One region of the Rhizobium sp. AN73 genome, then DNA from elsewhere that is predicted to be linked to it. Evidence: riboswitches for the same ligand, from Rfam matches in the RefSeq annotation. Region 1 holds a riboswitch; each other region holds the start of a gene.
The links. Region 1 has a riboswitch for thiamine pyrophosphate ahead of thiB (thiamine ABC transporter substrate binding subunit). Riboswitches for the same ligand answer to the same signal wherever they lie in the genome.

Region 1 (7,379 bases):
AGAAACCAGTCACGACCACGATCCCCTACCTGGCCTTCCTGGCCGAAGGCGCGGGCGTGCCGGCGCGCGAGCTCGATGCGCTGCGGTGTATTGGGATGGCTGGAAAGGAAGTCGAGGCTCTGGTCGTTCTCAGGATCGGCAGAGGAAAACCGCGCATAGGCCGCCATGGAATCCAGAAAACGCGGCGATGCGTAAGGGTCGTAACCGGCTTCGCCGAGCATACGCACACCGATCACGTCCGCCTGCAATTCCTGCTGGCGCGAAAACGCCGCGAGCCGCAGCTTGCCGCGTGCAAGCGCCTGCTTGCCGGCGAGATCGCTCGACAGCACTTCGGCGACCACGCGGCTTGCAATCACCTCCGCCTCCTCCCGACGCTGGCGCTCGATACCGTGGTTTGCAGTGACATGGCCCATCTCATGCGAAAGCACGGCGGCCACTTCCGAAGCGTCATTGGCAAGCGCCAGAAGCCCGCGTGTCACGTAAAGATATCCGCCCGGCAGCGCAAAGGCGTTGATAGCCGGCGAGTTGAGGATGGTGATGCGATAGGATTGCTGCGGATTTTCCGACACCGCCGTCAGCGCGCCGGCGATGCGGGCGACAAGCCGCTCCGTCTTGGCATCGCGATATTCGCCACCGTAACTCGCCACGATGCGCGGATGCTCGCGCGCACCCATCTGGGCGCGGGGATCGTTCTTCTGCACCTCTTCCACGGTCTGCGGATTGTCCGACGGACGCAATGTGGACTGGTAGGCCGGGCTGAAGAGAGACTGGCACGACGACAGGAACACAGCGGTCGCCGTCAGCACGGAACAGGCAGCAACCATCCTGCCCGAACGGCGAAGGCCTGAACGGGAGAAGAGCCTCCACTGTGCAGTCATGCTATTTCTCATTCTGTATGCCTGCCCCTAACGTTCCTGATCATCCGTTAATTGCAGACCAGAATAACAGATCTCGCCCCAACGAGCCATGAATGTCGAAACGGTAAAAACGATCCATCAAGTCCGGAATATTCCTGAAGAACGCAATAATTCTCGTCTTTTCTCGGGCAACAACTTGAAACTGGCAAGTGCAAATTAGCGCCATTGAAGTTATCTAAAGCGATTGCCAGCGAGGCGCGTCGAAAATAAGGCGATCAGCCGTTCAGAAAACTGTCGACCGCCTTCACATTTTGTGTGGCGAAGAAATCTGCGGTCGATCCGGCATAGACAACGCGGCCGCGATCAAGAAAAACCACCCGCTGCGCCAGCTTTTTTATGTCGTCGGGATGGTGCGTGACAATAATCGCCGTATTTTTTGTTTCGGCATGCAAGTCGAGAAGCAGGGAGGTCATGCCCGCCCGCAGCCCCGGATCGAGCGCGGCGAAAGGCTCGTCGAGCAACATGACCGGTTTTTTCCTGACCAGCGCACGCGCCAGCGCCGCCCTTTGCCTTTCCCCGCCGGAAAGCGTTCCCGGCAAACGTTTGCCAAAACCGATAAGACCCACGCGTGTGAGCGCCATGTCGATCCTTTGCCTGTCTTCCGCCTGCAATTTCAGCCCGGGGCTGACACCAAGCGCGACATTGGTGAAGATATCGAGATGGGCAAAAAGATTGTTGTCCTGAAAGATCAACGAGACCGGTCTTTCGGAAGGGTCCAGCGCCTTCATATCCTGTCCGCCGATCACCACTCGGCCGGAATCGGGCACTTCGAAACCGGCAACGAGATTGAGGAGCGTTGACTTGCCCGAACCGGATGCACCGACGACGGCGGTTATCTGGCCTTGCGGGAATGTACAATCAAGATCGAAATCCTGCGTCCCAAGCCGCAGCCTGACCTTGTCCAGTTCCACTGCAAAATCATCGCCTGTCATATGCTCGCCCTTGCTGATTTCGCTTCTCTGGATTGCGATTGCCGTGAAACGCCACCTGCGGCAAGCAGCAGGCAGACCACACCGAGAAGGAAAGCATATCCGGCGGCATCATTGGTGCGATAGCTGCCCATATTGCTATAAACCAGCCATGGCAAGGTGACGAAATTTTCCGATCCGAACAGGGCAACCGCCCCGAGATCGCCAAGCGACAGGGCCATGGCGAAGGAAAACGCCATGAGCAGTGGCCGCCACAGAACCGGCAGATCGGCGAACCGCAGCCGCGTCAACCCTTGAAGCCCGAGACTGGCGGAGAGCCGACCGGTCCGCAAAAAGTGACTGGTGAAGGCCGGCTCCAGCACCCGCATGGCAAGCGGCAGCGCCATCAGCATATTGATGAGCGCCACGAGAACGGGAGCATAGAAGCTGACATCACCGAATGGCCGCAACAACAGGAACCAGCCGCTTCCCAACACGACGGGCGGCACAAGCAGCACCAGCGACGACCCCGCCCCGAGCGTGGCGGAAAGGAAGCGCAAGGGCCGGGCCACGCGCCGTCTGGAACCCACGGCCTGGCGCGCACTTATGATCGCCATGCAGCAGAACACGACGAGGATTGCGGAGAGCGCCGCGATTGCGAGACTGGTCGCTGCAGCACGCAGGAAGATCGGCGCGGACAAGAGGCGTGGCAGATCGGCCCTCAAGCCTGATATGGTTATCGCGGCAAGCGGCAGGCCGATCAGCAGGATTGCAAAAATAATTGCAACCCCGTCCCATAGGCGGGCGCCGACGCTTTTGTCGTCGAAACGACGAACGGGACGGCCAAGCGACACAATTTCCGCCTCAGGCGAAGGCAAAAAGGCAAGAAGGCCGAGCAGTATTGCCGTGAGAACAATCTGCAGAACCGAAAGCGCGATTGCCCGCTGCGGATCAAAATCGAACCGTAGTGCCTGATAGATCGCCACCTCCAGCGTCGTGGCCGCCGGCCCACCGCCCAGCAGAAGAACGAGCGTGAAGCTGGTGGCGCACAGCATGAAGATAAGCCCGGCAATGCCGGGAACGAGACGCGAGACGGCAGGCCATTCGATGAAGCGGAAAACCGAGACCGGTCCCATGCCGAGGCTTGCGGCCATCCGCCAATATTCGCCCGGAATGCGTTCCAGCCCGGCCAGCATCAACCGCACCGCGAGCGGCAGATTGAAAAACACATGGGCAATGAGAATGCCGGAAAGGCCATAAATACTGAAAGGCTGATCCGCACCGGCAAAAACAAGAGCCGCGTTCAAAATACCCTGTCTGCCCCAGATGGTGATGATGCCGAAAGCACCGACGATGACCGGCAGCCCCATCGGCACCGCCATCAGCCTGATGATCCAGATCCGCCCCGGAAAGTCTCGCTGCCGGGAGAGTGCCAGCGCCACCGGCAAGCCGAGAACAATCGATAGAACAGTGGAAAGCGTTGCCTGATAAAGCGTGAACCGCAGGATGCGCAGCGTATAGGCATCCATGATGCCGGCAGCGGATGCGCCGGCATCGAAAGACAGGAGAGCCGCAACGGCAAGCGCCATGAACAGGAAAATGGCGACAAAGGCCGCCGTTCCGAAAATGATCGACCACCTGTAATCGCGACGCAGCATCATGCGCGGGCGTGCCTCTTCGTCAGTTCATGCTCATGGCCGCAAGCCATTCATCGATCCAGGCCTTGCGGTTCTTCGCCACCTCTTCCGGGTCCATCAGGAAGGTCTTCTGCGGCACGACGAGTTTGGAAAACGCCTCTGGCAACGGCGTCGACGTTGCCGCGACCGGCATCATCCAGTTGTTTTCGGGAATGGCATCCTGAAAACCTGATGTCAGCGTGAAAGCGAGGAACTGTTTCGCCAGTTCTTTGTGCGGCGCGTTTTTCAGAAGGCCGGATACCTCGATCTGGATATAATGCCCTTCGGAAAAAGCTGCCGCCTGATAACGATCCGTCTTTTCCGCGACCATGTGGTAGGCCGGCGACGTGGTGTAGGAAAGCACCATCGGCACCTCGCCCTTGGTGAAGAGGCCATAGGATTCCGACCATCCCGGCGTGACGGTGAGAATACGCTTCCTGAGCTTCGCCCAGGCCTCCGGCGCCTTGTCGCCATAAACGGATTTCACCCACAGCAACAGACCAAGGCCCGGCGTGGAAGTGCGTGGGTCCTGAATGGCGATCTTCTGTGAGGGATCGCCTTCGACGAGATCCTTGAGGCTCGTCGGCGGATTTTTTATCGTCTGCGTGTCGTAGACCACTGCGAAATGACCGTAATCATAAGGGACGAAAACATCGTCCTTATAGCCGCCTGGCACCTTGGCCGCCGATGCATCGATGCCGCTGGCGTCGAAAAGACCGGTCTGTTTCGCTTCCGCGACAAGATTGGTGTCGAGACCGACCACGACATCCGCCTTGGACCCGGCCCCCTCGAGCTTCAGACGGTTGAGCAGCGCCACACCATCGGCCACGCCGACGAAATTGACCATGCAGTCGCAGACCTTTTCAAAGGCCTCCTTCACCTTGGGGCCGGGACCCCATTCGGAAACGAAGCTTTCATAGGTGTAGACGGTCAGTTCCTGTCTGTCCTGCGCAACGGCAAGAGCGGGCAGAAACAGCGAAGCGGCAACGAGGGAATTCAGGAAAAGACGACGTCGCACGGGTACCTCCTCAAAAACGATAAGGGAAATAGCCGCTTGCCTTGAAGCCGTCTAATCCCTCCGCCGGTATGAACCGGATCAGGTTCTTCGGGTTGGCAAGCCTCTCAGCCTTTTGCACGCAAGCACAAAAGACACCCCGTTAGATCATGATGATGATGTAGTCCCGCCGTCTCTGATTGGCAAGATGGCCGCTGTCAGGCCTGGGCCGTCATATGGACCAGTTCCCAGACATGACCGTCGGGATCCTGAAAGCTGCCGGCATACATGAAGCCGTGATCCTGCACGGGTTTCCAGTTGCTGCCACCGGAGGCAAGCGCCGTCGCGATCATCCGGTCGATTTCCTCGCGGCTTCCCGCCGTCAGACAGGTCAGCACCTCGGTGCTGCGCGTCGCATCAGCGATATCGCCATTGATGAAATCGCGAAAACGCTCTTCCTGAAGCAGCATCACGAAGATGTTCTCTTCAACGATCATGCAGAGCGTGCGGTCATCCGAATATTCCGGATTGAAGCTGAAACCGAGTGCCGTGAAGAAATTTCTGGATGTCTCGATATTCTTGACGGGCAGGTTAACGAAGATCATGCGCATTTTCTGAACTCCTCCGAACCGGCATAGAAAACGGCAATTCCGCCTCCCTGTCAAAGGCGGATGAAGCGTCAATCAACAAAGCGCGCTTCACCTTCAGCCTTCCAGTTCCTCGCGCAGCATCTCCAGCTCCAGCCATTCCTCTTCCATGGTCTCGAGCTTTTCACGCAGCTTCGTCATTTCCTTCGCCAGCGTGTTGAAGGTAGCCGGATCCTTGGTGAAAAGATTGGGATCAGCCATGCGCTCCTCGCGCTTGGCGATTTCGCCTTGCGCCTTTTCCATCTCCTTCGGAAGATTTTCGAGCGCGAATTTCTGCTTGAAGGAAAGCTTGCCTTTGGCTTTTAAAGGGTCCTGCGATGCGGAGCCCGAAGATGCCGCCTTTGCCTTTTCCTGCTTCTCAGCCTTGCGTTTTTCTTCGGCTGCGCCCTTGCGCTGCGCCATCATGTCCGAATAGCCGCCGGCATATTCGATCCAGCGCCCGTCCGGCTGGTCCGGATTGGCGGGCGCAATGGTGGAGGTGACGGTACGGTCGAGAAAATCGCGGTCGTGGCTGACCAGAATGACCGTGCCGGAAAAACCAGCGACGATTTCCTGCAACAGATCGAGCGTTTCGATGTCAAGATCGTTGGTCGGCTCGTCGAGGATCAAGAGGTTGGTCGGCCGCGCCAGAATACGTGCCAGAATAAGGCGAGCACGCTCACCACCAGAGAGGTTGCGGATCGGCGTGCGGGCCTGTTCCGGCTGGAACAGGAAGTCCTTCATGTAACCCGTGACATGCTTCAATTCGCCGTTGACCAGCAGATTGTCGCCGCGCCCGTCTGTCAGATAATGCGCAAGCGTATCGTTCGGATTGAGATCCTCACGCTTCTGGTCGAGCGTCGCGATCTCCAGATTGGTGCCGAGCTTCACCGTGCCGCTATCGGGCTGAAGCTGGCCGGTGAGCATCTTCAAAAGCGTGGTCTTGCCGGCACCATTCGGCCCGACGAGACCAATGCAATCGCCGCGATGCACCCTCAGCGAAAACGGTGCGATGATCACGCGCTCACCGTAAGACTTGGTAATGGCATCGGCTTCGATAACCAGCTTGCCGGATTCCCGCACTTCCGCAGCCGTCGCCTGCACAGAGCCCTGCGGTCCCTTGTGACCGCGATAGTCCGCGCGCATGGCCTGAAGCTCACCCACGCGGCGCATGTTGCGCTTGCGTCTCGCCGTCACGCCGTAACGCATCCAGTGTTCTTCGCGCTCTATCGCCTTGCCGAGCTTGTGCTGCTCCAGCTCTTCCTCTTCCAGCACCTTGTCGCGCCATTCCTCGAAATGCGCAAAACCGCGGTTGAGACGGCGGGACTGGCCGCGATCCAGCCAGACGGTCGAAGTCGAAACCTTCTCCAGAAAACGCCTGTCGTGCGAAATCAGCACCAGCGCACTGCGCGTCTGCTGCAATTCGCCTTCAAGCCATTCGATGGTGGGCAGGTCCAGATGGTTGGTCGGCTCGTCAAGCATCAGAATATCGGGTTCGGGCGCCATGACACGGGCAAGGGCCGCACGCCGCGCTTCACCGCCGGAAAGGCTTTCCGGATGTTCCTGTCCCGTCAGGCCGAGATGCTCGAGAAGATAGGTGACACGATAGGGATCATCGCCAGGTCCAAGCCCCGCCTCGGCATAGGCCTGAACGGTGTTGTAATCGGCGAAATCCGGCGCCTGTTCCAGATAACGGATGGTGGCGGAGGGATGACGGAAAACCTCGCCCGACTGCGCCTCGACCAAACCGGCGGCAATCTTCATCAGGGTCGACTTGCCCGAACCGTTGCGTCCGACAAGGCAGATGCGGTCGCCCGGCTCCACCTGAAGATTGGCACCGTCGAGCAGCGGGGTCACGCCGAAGGTCAGCTTGATGTCATCGAGTTTCAAAATTGGGGGTGCCAAGGCGTCAGGCTCCGGTCAGATCATAAGGGCGGGCGAGGACGATGGCTTTGCCGCTTTTCAGCGAAAAATGCACAGGGCCGCCATTCGCGACATTGGAAATAGTGCGGGAAGAGCCGAAAGCAAGCGCGAAATCCTCAAGCGGATAACGCACATTGCCGATATCGAGCCCCGCAAGGTCGGTAAACCCGGCAACGGAAAACAGCGAAGCGGGCGGCAGATCGAGATCAAACGAGCCGGCGAGCAGCGGGCGGGCCTCCTCTTCACCGGAGGTCAGCGTAACCTCCAGACCGCGTTCGGCAAGCGCCACCGCGTAAAGAAGATGCTGAAGCGCGTGGTCGCTTCTCGCTCCACCG
Region 2 (7,379 bases), on a different contig from region 1:
GCACTCGCGCCCTATCTGAAATCGCTCTCCACGGAAGCGGCGCAAACCGGCCTGCCGGTGCAGCGCCCGCTTTTCCTGCATTACGAGAACGACCGGCAAACCTATGCCATTCAGGACAGCTATCTCTATGGTGCCGAAATGCTCGTCGCACCCGTGTGGAAGGCAGGGGAAACCCAGCGCACGCTTTATCTTCCGGGCGAAGGAGAATGGGTACATCTGTGGAGCGGTGCGCGGCATGCGGGCGGGCGCGAAATCACCGTTGATGCTCCGATAGGCCAGCCGGCCGTCTTCTACCGCGCCGGGACGCCCTTTGCTGCGCTATTTGAACAGCTTCGCAGTCTCGGTTGAAGCATCACCTTCCTGCCATCCCTGCAAAAAACGCCGCAAATATTGCGGCGTTCGAGAGATGTTTCAACAGGTAGTCATCAGCCCGTCAGGCGTGGCGATGTGATGGCTTTCTTGAACAGAGCCGTCATCGCGTCGCTGATACCCTGTGATGGGCTCACCTCGAAATACAGTCCCGGGGAAGCACAGCTTTGCATGCGCGAGCCGATTTCCGACTGAAAGGGCTTTATCCAGCTATTGTACCAGTCATTCGTCGGAAGCGGCAGATAGGTGGTATAGAGCACGGCGATACGAAAACCCTTTTCTTTCAGCTTCGTACAGGCCTTGATGTCGATCGGCTCCTGACAGCGGCCCCCGTCAGTTTTTTCGTGCAGGAGGAGGGCTTGTAACTGTCGCCAACACCATCTGAAACGAAAAAGATCACCTTGTCCGGGTTTGCCGAGCTTGCGCCCGTGCCCGAGGTTCCGGCCTTATCTCCGATCTGGGACAGAGCGCGGTCGAAGTCGGTTTGCTGGTCGTTATTGTATCCCTGATAGGGAATGGACATCAGGTTGATTTCACCCGCTTTTTTCTTCGCAGTCTCCAGATCCGAGGTCAGCGGAACGACCTCAAGCAGCTTCGTGTCCTCCGCCCGCTCCCCGAAGGTATAAACAGCCATGCGATATTGATTGCTGCTTTTGCGGGTGGTTTTCGCTGTATCCATCAGACTGGCGGTTGCTTTGGCGACCACGTCGATGCGCGTCGTAACTCCGAGTTTCTTGGCCTTGAAATAATAGCTGTTCGGGTCCGCCACGCCGTCTTTCACGATGTGACAGGCAAAAGCGCACTGATCGCTCGTATTCGCAACCAGGGTGGCAACATCCTGGGGTGTGGCGCCCACTCCCATGGAAGGCGTATTGTCCAGCAGAAGATAGAAATCGCTAAAGGTTTCCGTCTCATATTTCGCCGTGGCCGTGCCGCCAACCGAGATGAAATCCTTGCCCAGAACCCCGGAGAGTGTCGTGCTTACCGATGCCTTGAAGCTGACGGATGACTCGACCACATTACCGTGCTTGGTCACCGAGACATCGACAGACGTAATGCTGTAATCGGTATTTCCCCGCTGGTTGTCATCAAAGAATGCCCGCGCCTCGTCATTGCCGACGTTAATGACACCGTCGCCCGACATCTTCTTTGCCGCCTGAACACTTGCGGACATATCTGCGACTGCCGCAAGTGCTGCGGAATCCGCCGCCTGTTGCAGATCGGCTTTGACCGACATGCCACGCGTAACATCAAGCGCCACACCGGCAGCCCCGCACAGAGGCACCATGAGCAACGCGGTAAGAATGCCAAAATTTCCCGATTTCTCTTGCCAGAAGTTTTTCAAGTTCGCCCCCAACCATTCTGGAAGCGGAAACTAATACAGCGGAATTGAAAAAGCGGTTTCAATAGATAACTAATTTTTGATAAACTTAATATAATCAATAACTAATATGCATTCGACAAATCAGCCCGTATTCGCGTTAAAGTTCAAAGTTGACATTACTTCAAAACCCTCCTAGCAAATCAGTCTCTTCCGAGGGGAGCACCTGACGGTGCTGAGATGGCGATGAGCCGGACCCTTGAACCTGATCCGGGTCATGCCGGCGTAGGAACGGAAACTGTCGCGCTTTTGAGGTGCCGCCCTTTCTCTTCTCCGCTTTGCCCGGATCTCCGTGATCGCCACAGCTGGAGACCGAATGATGATGCTGAAACCTCCTGCCTTTCCTATACGGTACGGTTACGTCTGAGGTCCGGCCGATGCGTGCCTCCCATGCGCTGAAGGGCGTCGTTCTTCTTTTAATCATCTGGCAGGCGGGTATCTGGCTGTTTGCGCCACCCCGCTACATCCTGCCCTCGCCCGCCGATGTCGCCGCCGCGTTCCAGCGCCAGCCGGGCTTCCTGTTCGGACAGGCCATGGTGACGCTCAGCGAAATGGCCGTCGGGCTTGCGACCGGTATCACCGCCGGCATTCTGGTTGCCTTTACAATTGCAGCCATCCCGCGTTTTGGTCGCCTCGTCTGGCCCATGATTCTCGTATTGCAGGCGTTTCCCGTCTTCGTGCTCGCCCCCATACTCGTGCTGTGGTTCGGTTTCGGCATGGCCTCGAAAGTGGTCATGACGGCGATCATCATCTTTTTTCCCGTCGCATCGGCCTTCACCGACGGTCTCAACCGCACGGATCGCACGATCCTCGATGCCGCCTCGCTGACGGAGGCGAGCCACTGGCAAATCCTCACCCGGCTGCGCGTGCCGCTGGCGCTTCCCTCGCTCATTTCCGGGCTGCGGGTCGCCGCACCGCTCGCCCCGCTTGGCGCCGTCATCGGCGAATGGGTGGGCGCATCCTCCGGGCTCGGTTTCGTCATGATCCAGTCCAATGCCCGCATGCAGACCGACACCATGTTTGCCGCCATGGCCATACTCGCCGTTATGGCCGTGCTGCTGCGGCTTATCGTCGACCGGGCGACAGCCAATCTGGCCCCCTGGGCCAAAGAAACAGAACACCTCATTCCTTTCAAACATTTGCGGAGATTTTCGGCACCATGAAACGAACTCTTCTTTCCCTCGTCGTCGCGGCAGCAAGCGTGTTTGCGCCCGTGCAATCGCAGGCGGCCGACAAGCTTACCGTGCTGCTGGAATGGTTCGTGAACCCGGACCACGCTCCGATGGTGATCGCCAAGGAACGCGGCCTGTTCACAGATGCGGGGCTGGACGTTGAGCTGGTTCCGCCTGCGGACCCATCCGCCGTGCCGCGTCTCGTCTCGGCAAAACAGGCCGATATCGGCGTTCACTACCAGCCGAACCTTTATCTCGACCACGATGCCGGGCTGCCGCTCGTCCGTTTCGGAACGCTGGTCGAAACGCCACTCAACACCGTCACCGTTCTGGCCGATGGGCCGATCAAGAGCCTGAAGGACCTGAAGGGCAAGAAGGTCGGTTTCTCCGTCTCCGGCTTCGAGGATGCGATGCTGAAGCGGATGCTGGAGAAGGACGGACTGACGAAAGACGATGTGGAACTCGTCAACGTCAATTTCTCGCTCTCGCCTTCGCTGATCGCAGGCAAGGTGGATGCGACGCTTGGCGGTTTCCGCAATTTCGAACTGACGCAGATGAAACTTGAGGGCCACGAAGGCCGCTCGTTTTTCCCCGAGGAACATGGCGTACCCGCCTATGATGAGCTGATCTTCGTCACCCACCGCGATTCTGCCAAGGACAACCGCCTGCCGCGTTTCCTCTCCGCCGTCGAGCAGGCCGCGATCTTCATCACCAATCATCCGCAGGAATCCTGGCAGCTTTTCATCAAGGCCTATCCGAACCTTGACGACGCGCTGAACAAGCAGGCGTTTTTCGACACCTTGGCGCGTTTCGCCAAGCGTCCGGCCGCACTCGATCGCGCCCGCTACGCCCGATTCGGTGAATTCATGCGAGACATGCAACTGATCAAGCAGGCGCCGACGGCCGAAGACATCGCCGTGGAGCTGCAATAACCATGAACGGAACCTCGACGACAGACTTTCCCACAGCGGCAAAGGCCGCAGAGATCCTCGAAAGGGTGAGGCAGGTGCGCCCGCGCGTGCATTGCCTGATGAACACCGTGGTGCAGAAATTCACCGCCGACGGCATTACTGTCGTCGGTGGCATTCCCTCGATGACCACCTCGCTCGAGGAAATCGGCGCTTTCGTGACGAAAGCCGATGCGGTGACGATCAATCTCGGCACGCTCGATGCAGACCGGCGCAAAGTCATCCGGTTTGCCGTCGAGATCGCCCGTGCAGCGGGCAAGCCGTGGATTCTGGATCCTGTACATTGCGACTATTCGCCATCGCGGCTGGCATTTGCGCGTGACCTGATCGCACTTGGCCCGACCATCGTTCGCGGCAACAGCGCCGAAATGAGCCTCATCGGCAATGTTGCGAATGCGGTGAGGATAGAGACCGGACCGGTCGATCAACTGCGCGACGCCACCCGTAGTGTCAGAATCGTCAACGGCCACCCGTGGATGGCGAAGGTGACGGGCACCGGTTGCCTTTCGGGGGGTGTCATCGCCGCCTTCATGGCGGTGGAGAAAGATGCGTTGACGGCCGCGGCCTCCGCCCTTGCCGTCACAGGAGTGGCAGCCGAACTGGCAGCAAAGAATGCCAAAGGCCCCGGCACGTTCGAGCCGGCGTTTCTGGATGCGCTTTCCGAAATTTCCGGAGAGGAGATAACACAACATGCAAGGATCGAGCATGAACAAGGTTGATTACCGCCTCAACGCGCTGGTCGATGCGAGCCTCGGCGATGTTGCGCCCCTCGCCGAGCTTGCTCTGGCTGCCGCACTCAATGGCGCGACCATCCTGCAATATCGCGACAAACACGCTTCGACCCGGGAAATGATCGAAAACGCCCGCGCCATTCACGAGGCCATCGCCGGCACCGGCGTGCCGCTCGTCATCAACGACCGGGTGGATGTAGCGCTCGCCTCTGGTGCGGACGGAGTGCATCTCGGTGCGGACGACATGGACGCCAAAACCGCCAGACGCATTCTCGGCGAAAAGGCGATCATCGGCCTCACAGTCAAGAACCGGGCCGATGCCGAACGGGCCGCCTCCATGCCTGCCGATTACGCCTGCATCGGTGGCGTGTTCGAAACGGTCTCCAAGATCAATCCCGACAAGCCGGTCGGTATCGACGGTTTTACAATGCTGCGCGCCCTTTTGCACGAATGGCGGCCGGAAATGCCGGTGGGCGCCATCGCCGGCATCGATCTTGCCCGCGTGCCGTCCGTCATCGCCGCTGGCGCGGATGGCGTCGCGATCATCTCGGCCATATTCCGGGCGGGCAATATTGCCAACGCAACCAAAGGCTTCCGTGCGGCAATCGACACATCGCTGAAAGCGAGACAGCCATGACATCAATTGCATTGACCATTGCCGGCTCCGATAGCGGCGGCGGCGCAGGCATCCAGGCGGACATCAAGACCTTTTCGGCGCTCGGCGCCTATGCCGCCAGCGTCATCACCGCCATCACCGCCCAGAACACCAAAGGCGTGACGGCAGTGGAGGATATTTCCGTTGCCACCATCGTCGCGCAGATGGATGCAGTTTTTTCCGATCTCGCCGTAAATGCGGTCAAGATCGGCATGGTCTCACGGATCGAAACCATAGCGGCCATCGCCGCACGGCTTCGGCTGCAAACCCAGCCGGTGGTGCTTGATCCCGTGATGGTGGCCACTTCAGGCGACCGGCTGCTGCATGCGGATGCCATCGAGACATTGCGACTTGACCTGTTGCCGCTCGCCACCATCGTCACGCCGAACCTGCCCGAAGCAGCGCTTCTGACCGGTACGCCGATTGCAGACACCGAGGCGGAGATCACCCGTCAGGCCGAGATGATCCTGAAGGCGGGCGCGAAAGCCGTGCTCATCAAGGGCGGCCATGGCGACGGGCCGCAGAGCACGGATTATCTGTTCGCAGACGGCACCGTACAGGCGCTTTCCGCACCCCGGGTGGACACGAAAAACGACCACGGAACGGGCTGCACGCTGGCAGCGGCGATTACGGCTCATCTCGCTATGGGCCATGACTTGGTGGAGGCGGTTGGCCTTGCGAAGGATTATCTGAATGGGGCGCTCGATGCTGGTCGGGGGCTTGCCGTCGGTCAGGGTCGGGGGCCGGTGCATCATTTTTACCGGTGGTGGGGGTGAAGGTATTGGTGGGCGCGGAGTGCGCAGCCACCCCCTCTGTCCTGCCGGACATCTCCCCCTCAAGGGGGGAGATCGGGTGGGGCGGCCACTCGTTTCCTCGCAACCGTTTCACTATCGATACAGTCGCTTACTGAATGCGGTGAGCAAGCCGCTTGTCGATCTCCCCCCTTGAGGGGGAGATGTCCGGCAGGACAGAGGGGGGTAAGCCCCACACTCGACGCTACCGCGCCTTCGGCGTCGCCAACACATTGCGGATCGCAAAACTCGAATGAATCCGCGAAACCCCCGGCAGCTTAGATAAAATCTCCTTATGGATGCGCTCGAAATCACCCGCACTTTCCGCCTCGCAGCGCAGGAAATAATCCGATCCGCCCGTCATCAGATAACATTCGCGAATTTCCGGATAACGCCGCACCGCGTTTTCAAAACGGTTGAGAAAATCCTCCGTCTGGCGGTCGAGCGTGATCTGGACGATGACCGAGATCACCTCGCCGCCCGCAAGGCCACTGGTGAGCGCCGTATACCCCCGGATGATGCCTTCCCGCTCCAGAATATCGACCCGGCGAAGGCAGGCGGAGGCCGAAAGGCCGACTTCCGCGGCGAGCTTCGCATTGCTGATGCGGGCGTTGAGCCGAAGCAGGCGAATGATGTGGCGGTCGGTCGCATCGAGTGACGACATAGAAAATTCCAATACGACAAGGAAAGTTGCGTAGATTGAAATTTTATCGCATTTTCTTCGAACAATAGCCAAGAAATTCGATAATCGTTGCAATACTCTCATATGATAAAAATGAGGGTGAACGACCATGGACATGCAGATCAGCCGCCAGCAGGCAGCCGGTGGTGCAAGCGGCCATCTGACCATCGATCTTGGCGCATTGCGCGACAATTATCTGGCGCTTGCGGCAATGGCCCCGGCCTCGCAAACCGCAGCGGTCGTCAAGGCCGACGCCTATGGCCTCGGCGCGGATATCGTCTCGCAGCCCCTGTTCGAAGCGGGCTGTCGCAATTTCTTCGTTGCCCACATCGATGAGGCACTGGCGCTGCGACTGCGTCTTTCGGCGGAAGCCAGAATTTTCGTCCTCAACGGACTTCAACCCGGCAACGAGACCTCCTGCGCCGCCATGGCCGTCACCCCGGTTCTGAACTCCCTTGAACAGATCACCCAATGGGCGGCCCATGCAAAAAAGCTTGGCAAAACGCTCACCGCCGCGGTGCAGATCGATACCGGCATGTGCCGTCTCGGATTATCACCCCAGGAGCTTGAAGTCCTCGCCACCAAGCCGCAACTGCTTAATGGTATCGACATCGCCTTCGTGATGAGCCA
Region 3 (7,379 bases), 160 kb from region 1:
CCGCCCGCGGTTTCCCGACGCAGCGAAATCGTCAGAATATCCGTATTGCTGGCCCGCACCGCATCGGCGAGCACGGCGGGAGACGGATAACGCGCCGTACCGAGCAGAAGGCGGGAAGAGACCTCACGGCCATAAAGCGTCAACATGGCCTCAACCTCCCTGCATCGGTGAGAGGATTTCGACACGGTCGAACGCCTTCAGTTGATAATCGGAGCGTTCATCCGAATGCACCAACTCGCCATTGACCGCCGTCGCCAGCCAGTCGCCTTCGTAGTCGAGGCTGGCAAGCAACCCGGCCAGCGTTTCAGTGACGAGATCAAGCTCGTCGCCATTCACCAGAAGTTTCATGATCCTGTTCCTTTCCAGAAATATTTTGGCAGACGATATCAGCCGCCCGCTGCGCCATCGCCGGTGACAGCAGGAAGCCATGCCGGTGTGCGCCGTTGATGAAGATGGTCCGACCGTCCTCGGTGACATCAGGCAGATTATTGGGGTAAGCCGGACGCACGCCCGTTCCCGTCTCGATGATTTCCGCTTCCGCGAAGGCCGGATGCACGGCATAGGCGGCGTTCAGGAATTCCATCATCGAGCGGGCGGAAATGGCGCCCGCATCCTCCGTCTCGATCATCGTCGCGCCCACCATGAAGCGACCCGGCTCACGCGGCACGATGTAAAGCGGAATACGCGGATGCAGCAACCGGACCGGACGCGACAGCGAAACTTCCGATGTGGCGAGATAAAGCATCTCTCCCCGCACACCGCGAAGGTTGGCAATCTCGCCCACCGCCGCAGGGCCAGTGCAATCCACCACCCGGTCGAAAGGCTGTTCATCCACCGAAACGCCTATATGAAACCGCACGCCCAAACAGCAGAGCCGCTCATGCAATGATTTCAGCGCAAGGCGCGGATCGAGATGCCCCTCGCCCGGGAAATAAAGCCCGGAGCGGAACCGCCCGGCAAGATCGGGTTCCAGTGCAGCGATTTCGCCCTCATCCACCCACTGGTATCCAGTGGTTCTGGACGCGAAACGCGAAAGCTCTGCTTTGTCGCGGGCCGGTGCGACGACCAGCGTGCCGTGTCTGATGACAAGGCCGGGGGTCGCCTCATCCCACCAGTCGAGCGCCGCCTGACCGAGCGTTAGCACCGCTTCCTCCGCACTCTCACGTTCGCACCAGGGCGCGAGCATGCCGCCGGCGTACCACGACGCGCCGCGAGAGGGTTCGGCATTGCGCTCCGAAACCTCCACGGTAACGCCGCTGCGCGCCAGTTCGAAGGCCGCCGTCAGACCGGCGACCCCCGTTCCCTTGACAAGGACACGCATGCTACTGGCCGTCCACCGGGGTGGCGAGCGGCATATATAGCTCGCCACCTTCCTTGAAGCGCGCGGCCATGGCCTCCAGCCCCTCCTTCTGCGCCTCGGCGCGGATATCGTGGGAAATCCGCATCGAGCAGAATTTGGGACCGCACATGGAGCAGAAATGCGCAACCTTGTGCGCCTCCTTCGGCAATGTCTCGTCATGGAAGGAACGCGCCGTATCCGGGTCCAGCGACAGGTTGAACTGGTCTTCCCAACGGAATTCGAACCTTGCGCGCGACAGCGCATCGTCCCGTACCTGCGCGGCCGGATGACCTTTGGCCAGATCGGCGGCATGCGCGGCGATCTTGTAGGTGATGACACCGACCTTCACGTCGTTACGATCAGGCAGGCCGAGATGTTCCTTCGGCGTGACGTAGCAGAGCATCGCCGTGCCGAACCAGCCAATCATCGCGGCTCCGATGCCGGAGGTGATATGGTCGTAACCGGGGGCGATATCGGTCGTCAGCGGCCCGAGCGTATAGAAGGGCGCCTCGCCGCAGGTCTTAAGCTGTTTGTCCATATTCTCCTTGATCTTGTGCATCGGCACATGGCCGGGGCCTTCGATCATGACCTGGCAGTCCTTCGCCCAGGCGATCTGCGTCAGCTCGCCGAGTGTCTCCAGTTCCGCGAACTGCGCCGCATCGTTGGCGTCGGCGATCGAGCCGGGCCGCAGGCCGTCACCAAGCGAGAAGGAAACGTCGTAAGCGCGGCAGATGTCGCAAATCTCTTCGAAATGCTCATAGAGGAAGCTTTCCTTGTGGTGATGCAGACACCACTTCGCCATGATCGAACCGCCGCGCGACACGATGCCGGTGACGCGGTTGACGGTGAGCGGGATGTAATGCAGCCGCACCCCGGCATGGATGGTGAAATAATCGACGCCCTGTTCCGCCTGTTCGATCAGTGTGTCGCGGAACACCTCCCAGTTCAGGTCCTCGGCAATGCCGTTGACCTTCTCCAGCGCCTGGTAAAGCGGCACCGTGCCGATCGGCACCGGCGAATTGCGGATGATCCATTCGCGGATATTGTGGATGTTGCGCCCGGTCGAAAGATCCATGACGGTATCGGCACCCCCAGCGGATCGCCCAGACCATCTTCTCCACCTCTTCCGCCATGGAAGAGGTGACGGCGGAATTGCCGATGTTGGCGTTGATCTTCACCAGGAAATTACGGCCGATAATCATCGGTTCGAGTTCCGGGTGATTGATATTGGCGGGAATGATGGCGCGGCCCGACGCGACTTCCTGACGGACAAACTCCGCCGTCACATAATCGGGGATCTGCGCGCCAAAACTCTCGCCATCGCGGATCAGCTTCTCTTTCGCAGCTTCACGTCCGAGATTTTCCCGGATGGCGATGAATTCCATTTCCGGCGTGATGATGCCGGCCCGCGCATAGGCAAGCTGCGTCACGGCCTTGCCCCCCGTCGCCCTGAGCGGCTGATGGCGCACGGAAAATTCCGGCGTCAGGCGCTCGCCGGTCGCAAAGCCGTTATCCTCCGGTTTGACGTGACGCCCGTCGTAAGCGGCGACATCGCCACGGGCCACGACCCAGTCGTGACGCAGGCGCGGCAAACCCTTTTCAATCAGAACGGAATGCGTGGGATCGGTATAGGGCCCGGAGGAATCGTAGACCGTGACAGGCGGTTCGCCCGCCGTCGGGTGCACGGCGATTTCGCGCATCGGCACGCGAATATGCGGATGCAATATTCCGGGCTTATGGACTTTCGTGGAGGCGGGATGTGGCCCGGCTGTGACCGAAAGCGGGATATTCTTGGCAACGATATTCATCATGAGGCTCCAAAGTTTGACAGTGGAGACCCAGTTCGAGCCGGAATGATGGAAAATACCGAAGCGTCGACAGCGCAAGTCACACGCAATCCGACCCTCGGTCTTTGCACCGTCCCTACGCCAGTATGAACTGGATCAGGTTCAACGGGTCACTGCGCATGAAAGCAGAATCTCAGCCCCTTGACGGGACACCCCTGGTGAATGACAGACAGGAAAAGACACCGCCCGACATTTGTCAAGGGCGCTGATGTGTGCCTGGCAAAGGTAACGAATGACACATGCAGCCGTTAGTCGTAATTAACCTAACGGTTTAGGCGAATATTATCGTTTTCAAATTAACGATAAGCACAAACCATCCTGATGTTAAATTCATGGGAGATAAGTCGGAATGAATGCGACTATTCGTGAAATACTGGCAAAATTCGGCCAGCTTCCTACACCTGTCGATACGATCGAAAATGAAGCAGATCTTTATGCAGCCGGTCTTTCTTCCTTTGCATCGGTGCAATTGATGCTGGGTATCGAGGAAGCTTTTGATATCGAATTCCCGGACAACCTCTTGAACCGCAAGTCGTTTGCCAGCATCAAGGCCATTGAAGACACCGTTAAGCTCATTCTGGATGGTAAAGAGGCCGCCTGATGAATGTGACCGTTGCGCCGCAGGAAGAAACGCTGTCCGCGCGCGCGGGCCGCGTCGCGGCAATTGCCGCCAAACACGCGGACGAGGTGGACGTCACCGGTCGCTTCCCCGAGGAAGCCGTCAACGCGCTGAGACAGGAGCGTCTGCTCGGCATACAGGTCCCGTCCTCCCTTGGCGGTGAAAGCGCGTCCATACAGCAAATCGCCGATATCTGCGCCCGGCTTGGCCAGGCCTGTTCGGCAACGGCGATGATTTTCGCCATGCATCACATCAAGGCATCGAGCCTTGTGGAGCATGGCGAGACAAGCCCATGGCATGCGGGCTTCATGAGCCGCATCGCAAGCGAACAGCTTCTGCTCGCCTCGGCGACCACCGAAGGCGGCATCGGCGGTAATCTGCGCAATTCCATCTGCGCGATTGAGGTCGAAGGGGAATTTTGCCGGCTGGAAAAGGACGCCACCGTCATTTCCTATGGCAGCAATGCGGATGCCATCCTCATCACCTCGCGCTCCCACAAGGATGCCGCACCCGCCGATCAGGTGATGACCGTCTTCCTGAAAAATCAGTACACGCTCGAGAAAACCCATATCTGGGACACGCTCGGCATGCGCGGGACCTGTTCGGACGGCTTCCTGTTCCGCGGCGAAGCGCCAGCGGTGCAGATCTTCCCGAAACCATTTGCGGAAATCGCCGCCCAATCCATGCTTGCAAGCTCCCATCTCCTGTGGAGCGCCGTCTGGTACGGCATCGCGTCGGATGCGGTACTGCGCGCCCAGTCCTTCGTCAGAACGGCGGCACGCAAGTCGCCCGGTGTCACGCCGCCCGGCGCCATCCGCCTTGCCGAAGTCTCCACCAAGTTGCAGGTGGTCAAATCCAACATCATTGCCGGCATCAAGGCTTACGCCGACACCAAGAGCGACCCCGACAAGTTGATGTCGATGGCCTTTGCTGTCGCCATGAACAATGTGAAGATCTGCTCTTCGGAAACCATTCTGGAGATCATCGACCATGCGATGCTCGTCTGCGGCATCATGGGTTACAAGAACGGCACGCCTTACAGCCTTGGCCGGCATCTTCGCGACGCACACTCCGCCCGCCTGATGATTTCCAACGATCGCATTCTCGGCAATTCCGCCAATCTCCTGCTGGTTCACAGGCAGGACACCAGCCTCTTGGGATAAGACCATGGACATGCAAACATCGTTTCTCGATCGACTGTTCGAAGAAGGCCTGCTGATTGAAACGGGTGTCGATGGTCTTTATGGCCGCAGCGGCCAGTTCGAGGACGTCATTGCCGCCTTCGAACGGCTGATCGACCGCACGGGCGGCGCTGACGGCGCCGAAGCGATCCGCTTTCCGCCCGGCATCAACCGCGCCTATTTCGAAAAGAGCGGTTACATGAAAAGCTTCCCGCAGCTGGCTGGCACGGTCCATTCCTTCTGCGGCTGCGAGCTCGACCATATAAGCCTTCTGAAATCCATGGATGAGGGCGGCGACTGGACGAAGGACCAGAAAGCCACCGATATCGTGCTGACGCCGGCCGCCTGTTACCCGCTTTATCCGACGATTGCCAAGCGCGGCGCGCTGCCTTCCGGTGGCGGTCTCTACGACATTCAGTCCTATTGTTTCCGCCATGAGCCTTCCAAGGACCCGGCGCGCCAGCAGCTTTTCCGCATGCGCGAATATGTGTGCATGGGCACGGAAGCCAATGTGACCGAATTCCGCCAGACATGGATGGATCGCGGCGTGGCGATGATGGAGGCCGTGGGCCTCGATGTGACCATCGATGTGGCCAACGATCCCTTCTTCGGCCGCGCCGGCAAGATGCTCGCCAACAACCAGCGCGATCAGAACCTGAAATTCGAATTGCTGATTCCCGTGACATCCGCCACCAACCCGACGGCCTGCATGAGCTTCAATTACCATCAGGACGCCTTTGGCCAGAAATGGGGTTTGAACCTCGACAATGGCGACGTGGCCCACACCGCCTGCGTCGGTTTCGGCCTTGAGCGCATTGCGCTGGCACTTTTTGCCCATCACGGTCTGGATGTGAAGCAATGGCCTGCAAAAGCCGTGAAAACACTCTGGGGCTGACCATTCATGCGGCAGATTTTTTCAGGTCTCGATCCCAAAAACCATGTGCAGCATCCCCTTCATTCGTCGGAGAGAATGTGGCCGGAGACCAATTGCTACATCGATTTGTGGATCGAGGTGCTGGCCGCAAAGGGGCTACCGCCTGAAGCCATGTTCGGTTTCACCCTGACACAGGATTTCGAAGGCGACCAGTTCACCTTCTTCAAGGTGCCGCTGGAAGATCTCGAAGCGCTCTACGGCGTTCGCGCCACCGAGCTTGCGATCTTCGACCGGGTGGAAAACCACATAGAGGCGCAGCTGGAACGCGGCCGCATCTGCCTGATCGAGATGGACAGCTTCTATATGCCCGATACCCACGGGGTGAGCTACCAGAAGGAACACGGCAAGACCACCATCGCCATCAACCGGCTCGATTTGGCGAACCGGGAACTCGATTATTTCCACAATGCCGGCTTCTTCCACCTGTCGGGCGAAGACTTTGATGGCCTGTTCCAGCATCACCTGCAAGAGGCCGATCCACCATTCCTGCCCTATACCGAATTTGCGAAATTTGCGGACAGCAATCCTTCGCCGGCGCATATCCGCAGGACGGCCGAACGGCTGCTGAAATTTCATTTTTCAAGACGGCCCTCCGCCAACCCGGTGCGAGCTTTTGCAAGCGTGTTTCCGGCCCAAGTCGAAAAGGTCGCCGACAGGCCCTTCGGCTTTTTCCACAAATACGCCTTCAACACGCTGCGCCAACTGGGCGCCAATTTCGAACTGGCAGCAAGCCACCTCGAATGGCTGGACAAGGACGGGTTTTCTGAAGCGAGAGACCACGCGCTGCGCATCTCCGAGGTCGCGAAAACCGTGCAGTTCCAGCTTGCCCGCGCCGTTACACGCCGCAAATTCGATGCGCTGGCCTCGGTGCTCGATCCGGCTGCGGAAGCATGGGATGGCGTGATGGAATCACTCGCCGCAAATTTATCGAACGCCAGCGAGGCCGCGTGAGGACTTATCTTCCGGGCGAAAGCGAAAAATGGCTGAGTGAAGGCTGGACGCTGACACTGACGTCGGCCAATGCCTGCGAAACGCCCTCGGATATTCCCGCAGCCCTTGAAAGCCTTAACGTATCCGTTCCCGGCACCGTGGCGCAGGCTCTGGAACTGGCCGGAAAATTTGACCGCTTCAATCCGACGCCGTTGAACGACAGGGACGCCTGGTACCGCCTGACGATGATTTCCGACGTGCGGGAGCGGGCGATCCTGCGCTTCGACGGTCTGTCCACGATTGCCGAAATTTTCCTCAACGGCGAACTGATCGCCGCCAGCCAGAGCATGTTCGAAAGGCTGGAAGTGCCGGTCGAACTGACAGGCGCGGACGAACTGTCAATCTGCTGCAGGGCACTCGCGCCGAGGCTCGAAAAAACAGGCCCCCGCGCCCGCTGGCGGCCGCAGATGATGAACACACAAGGTCTGCGGCTGATCCGCACCACGGCACTCGGCTATATGCCGGGCTG

Region 2: another riboswitch for thiamine pyrophosphate. It lies ahead of RBH10_RS08055 (ABC transporter permease); the one in region 1 lies ahead of thiB (thiamine ABC transporter substrate binding subunit).
Region 3: another riboswitch for thiamine pyrophosphate. It lies ahead of thiC (phosphomethylpyrimidine synthase ThiC); the one in region 1 lies ahead of thiB (thiamine ABC transporter substrate binding subunit).

What each region holds. Positions count from the first base shown of each region.
Region 1 covers NZ_JARWME010000002.1:2,726,421-2,733,799, reverse strand. The annotation lists gene RBH10_RS23255 (M48 family metalloprotease) at 1-824, opposite strand, end outside; gene RBH10_RS23250 (thiamine ABC transporter ATP-binding protein) at 1,133-1,849, opposite strand; gene thiP (thiamine/thiamine pyrophosphate ABC transporter permease ThiP) at 1,846-3,486, opposite strand; gene thiB (thiamine ABC transporter substrate binding subunit) at 3,506-4,519, opposite strand; TPP riboswitch at 4,558-4,668, opposite strand; gene RBH10_RS23235 (VOC family protein) at 4,714-5,106, opposite strand; gene RBH10_RS23230 (ABC-F family ATP-binding cassette domain-containing protein) at 5,200-7,026, opposite strand; gene RBH10_RS23225 (thiamine diphosphokinase) at 7,031-7,379, opposite strand, start outside.
Region 2 covers NZ_JARWME010000001.1:1,794,442-1,801,820, reverse strand. The annotation lists gene RBH10_RS08065 (alpha-glucosidase) at 1-348, shown strand, start outside; partial or broken gene RBH10_RS08060 (pilus assembly protein TadG-related protein) at 426-1,714, opposite strand; TPP riboswitch at 1,897-1,999, shown strand; gene RBH10_RS08055 (ABC transporter permease) at 2,128-2,913, shown strand; gene RBH10_RS08050 (ABC transporter substrate-binding protein) at 2,910-3,854, shown strand; gene RBH10_RS08045 (hydroxyethylthiazole kinase) at 3,857-4,609, shown strand; gene thiE (thiamine phosphate synthase) at 4,596-5,258, shown strand; gene thiD (bifunctional hydroxymethylpyrimidine kinase/phosphomethylpyrimidine kinase) at 5,255-6,052, shown strand; gene RBH10_RS08030 (Lrp/AsnC family transcriptional regulator) at 6,273-6,731, opposite strand; gene alr (alanine racemase) at 6,859-7,379, shown strand, end outside.
Region 3 covers NZ_JARWME010000002.1:2,886,147-2,893,525, reverse strand. The annotation lists gene RBH10_RS23980 (thiazole synthase) at 1-146, opposite strand, end outside; gene thiS (sulfur carrier protein ThiS) at 151-348, opposite strand; gene thiO (glycine oxidase ThiO) at 317-1,321, opposite strand; partial or broken gene thiC (phosphomethylpyrimidine synthase ThiC) at 1,323-3,147, opposite strand; TPP riboswitch at 3,242-3,353, opposite strand; gene RBH10_RS23960 (acyl carrier protein) at 3,536-3,787, shown strand; gene RBH10_RS23955 (acyl-CoA dehydrogenase family protein) at 3,787-4,968, shown strand; gene RBH10_RS23950 (amino acid--[acyl-carrier-protein] ligase) at 4,973-5,881, shown strand; gene RBH10_RS23945 (DUF1839 family protein) at 5,888-6,871, shown strand; partial or broken gene RBH10_RS23940 (glycoside hydrolase family 2 protein) at 6,868-7,379, shown strand, end outside.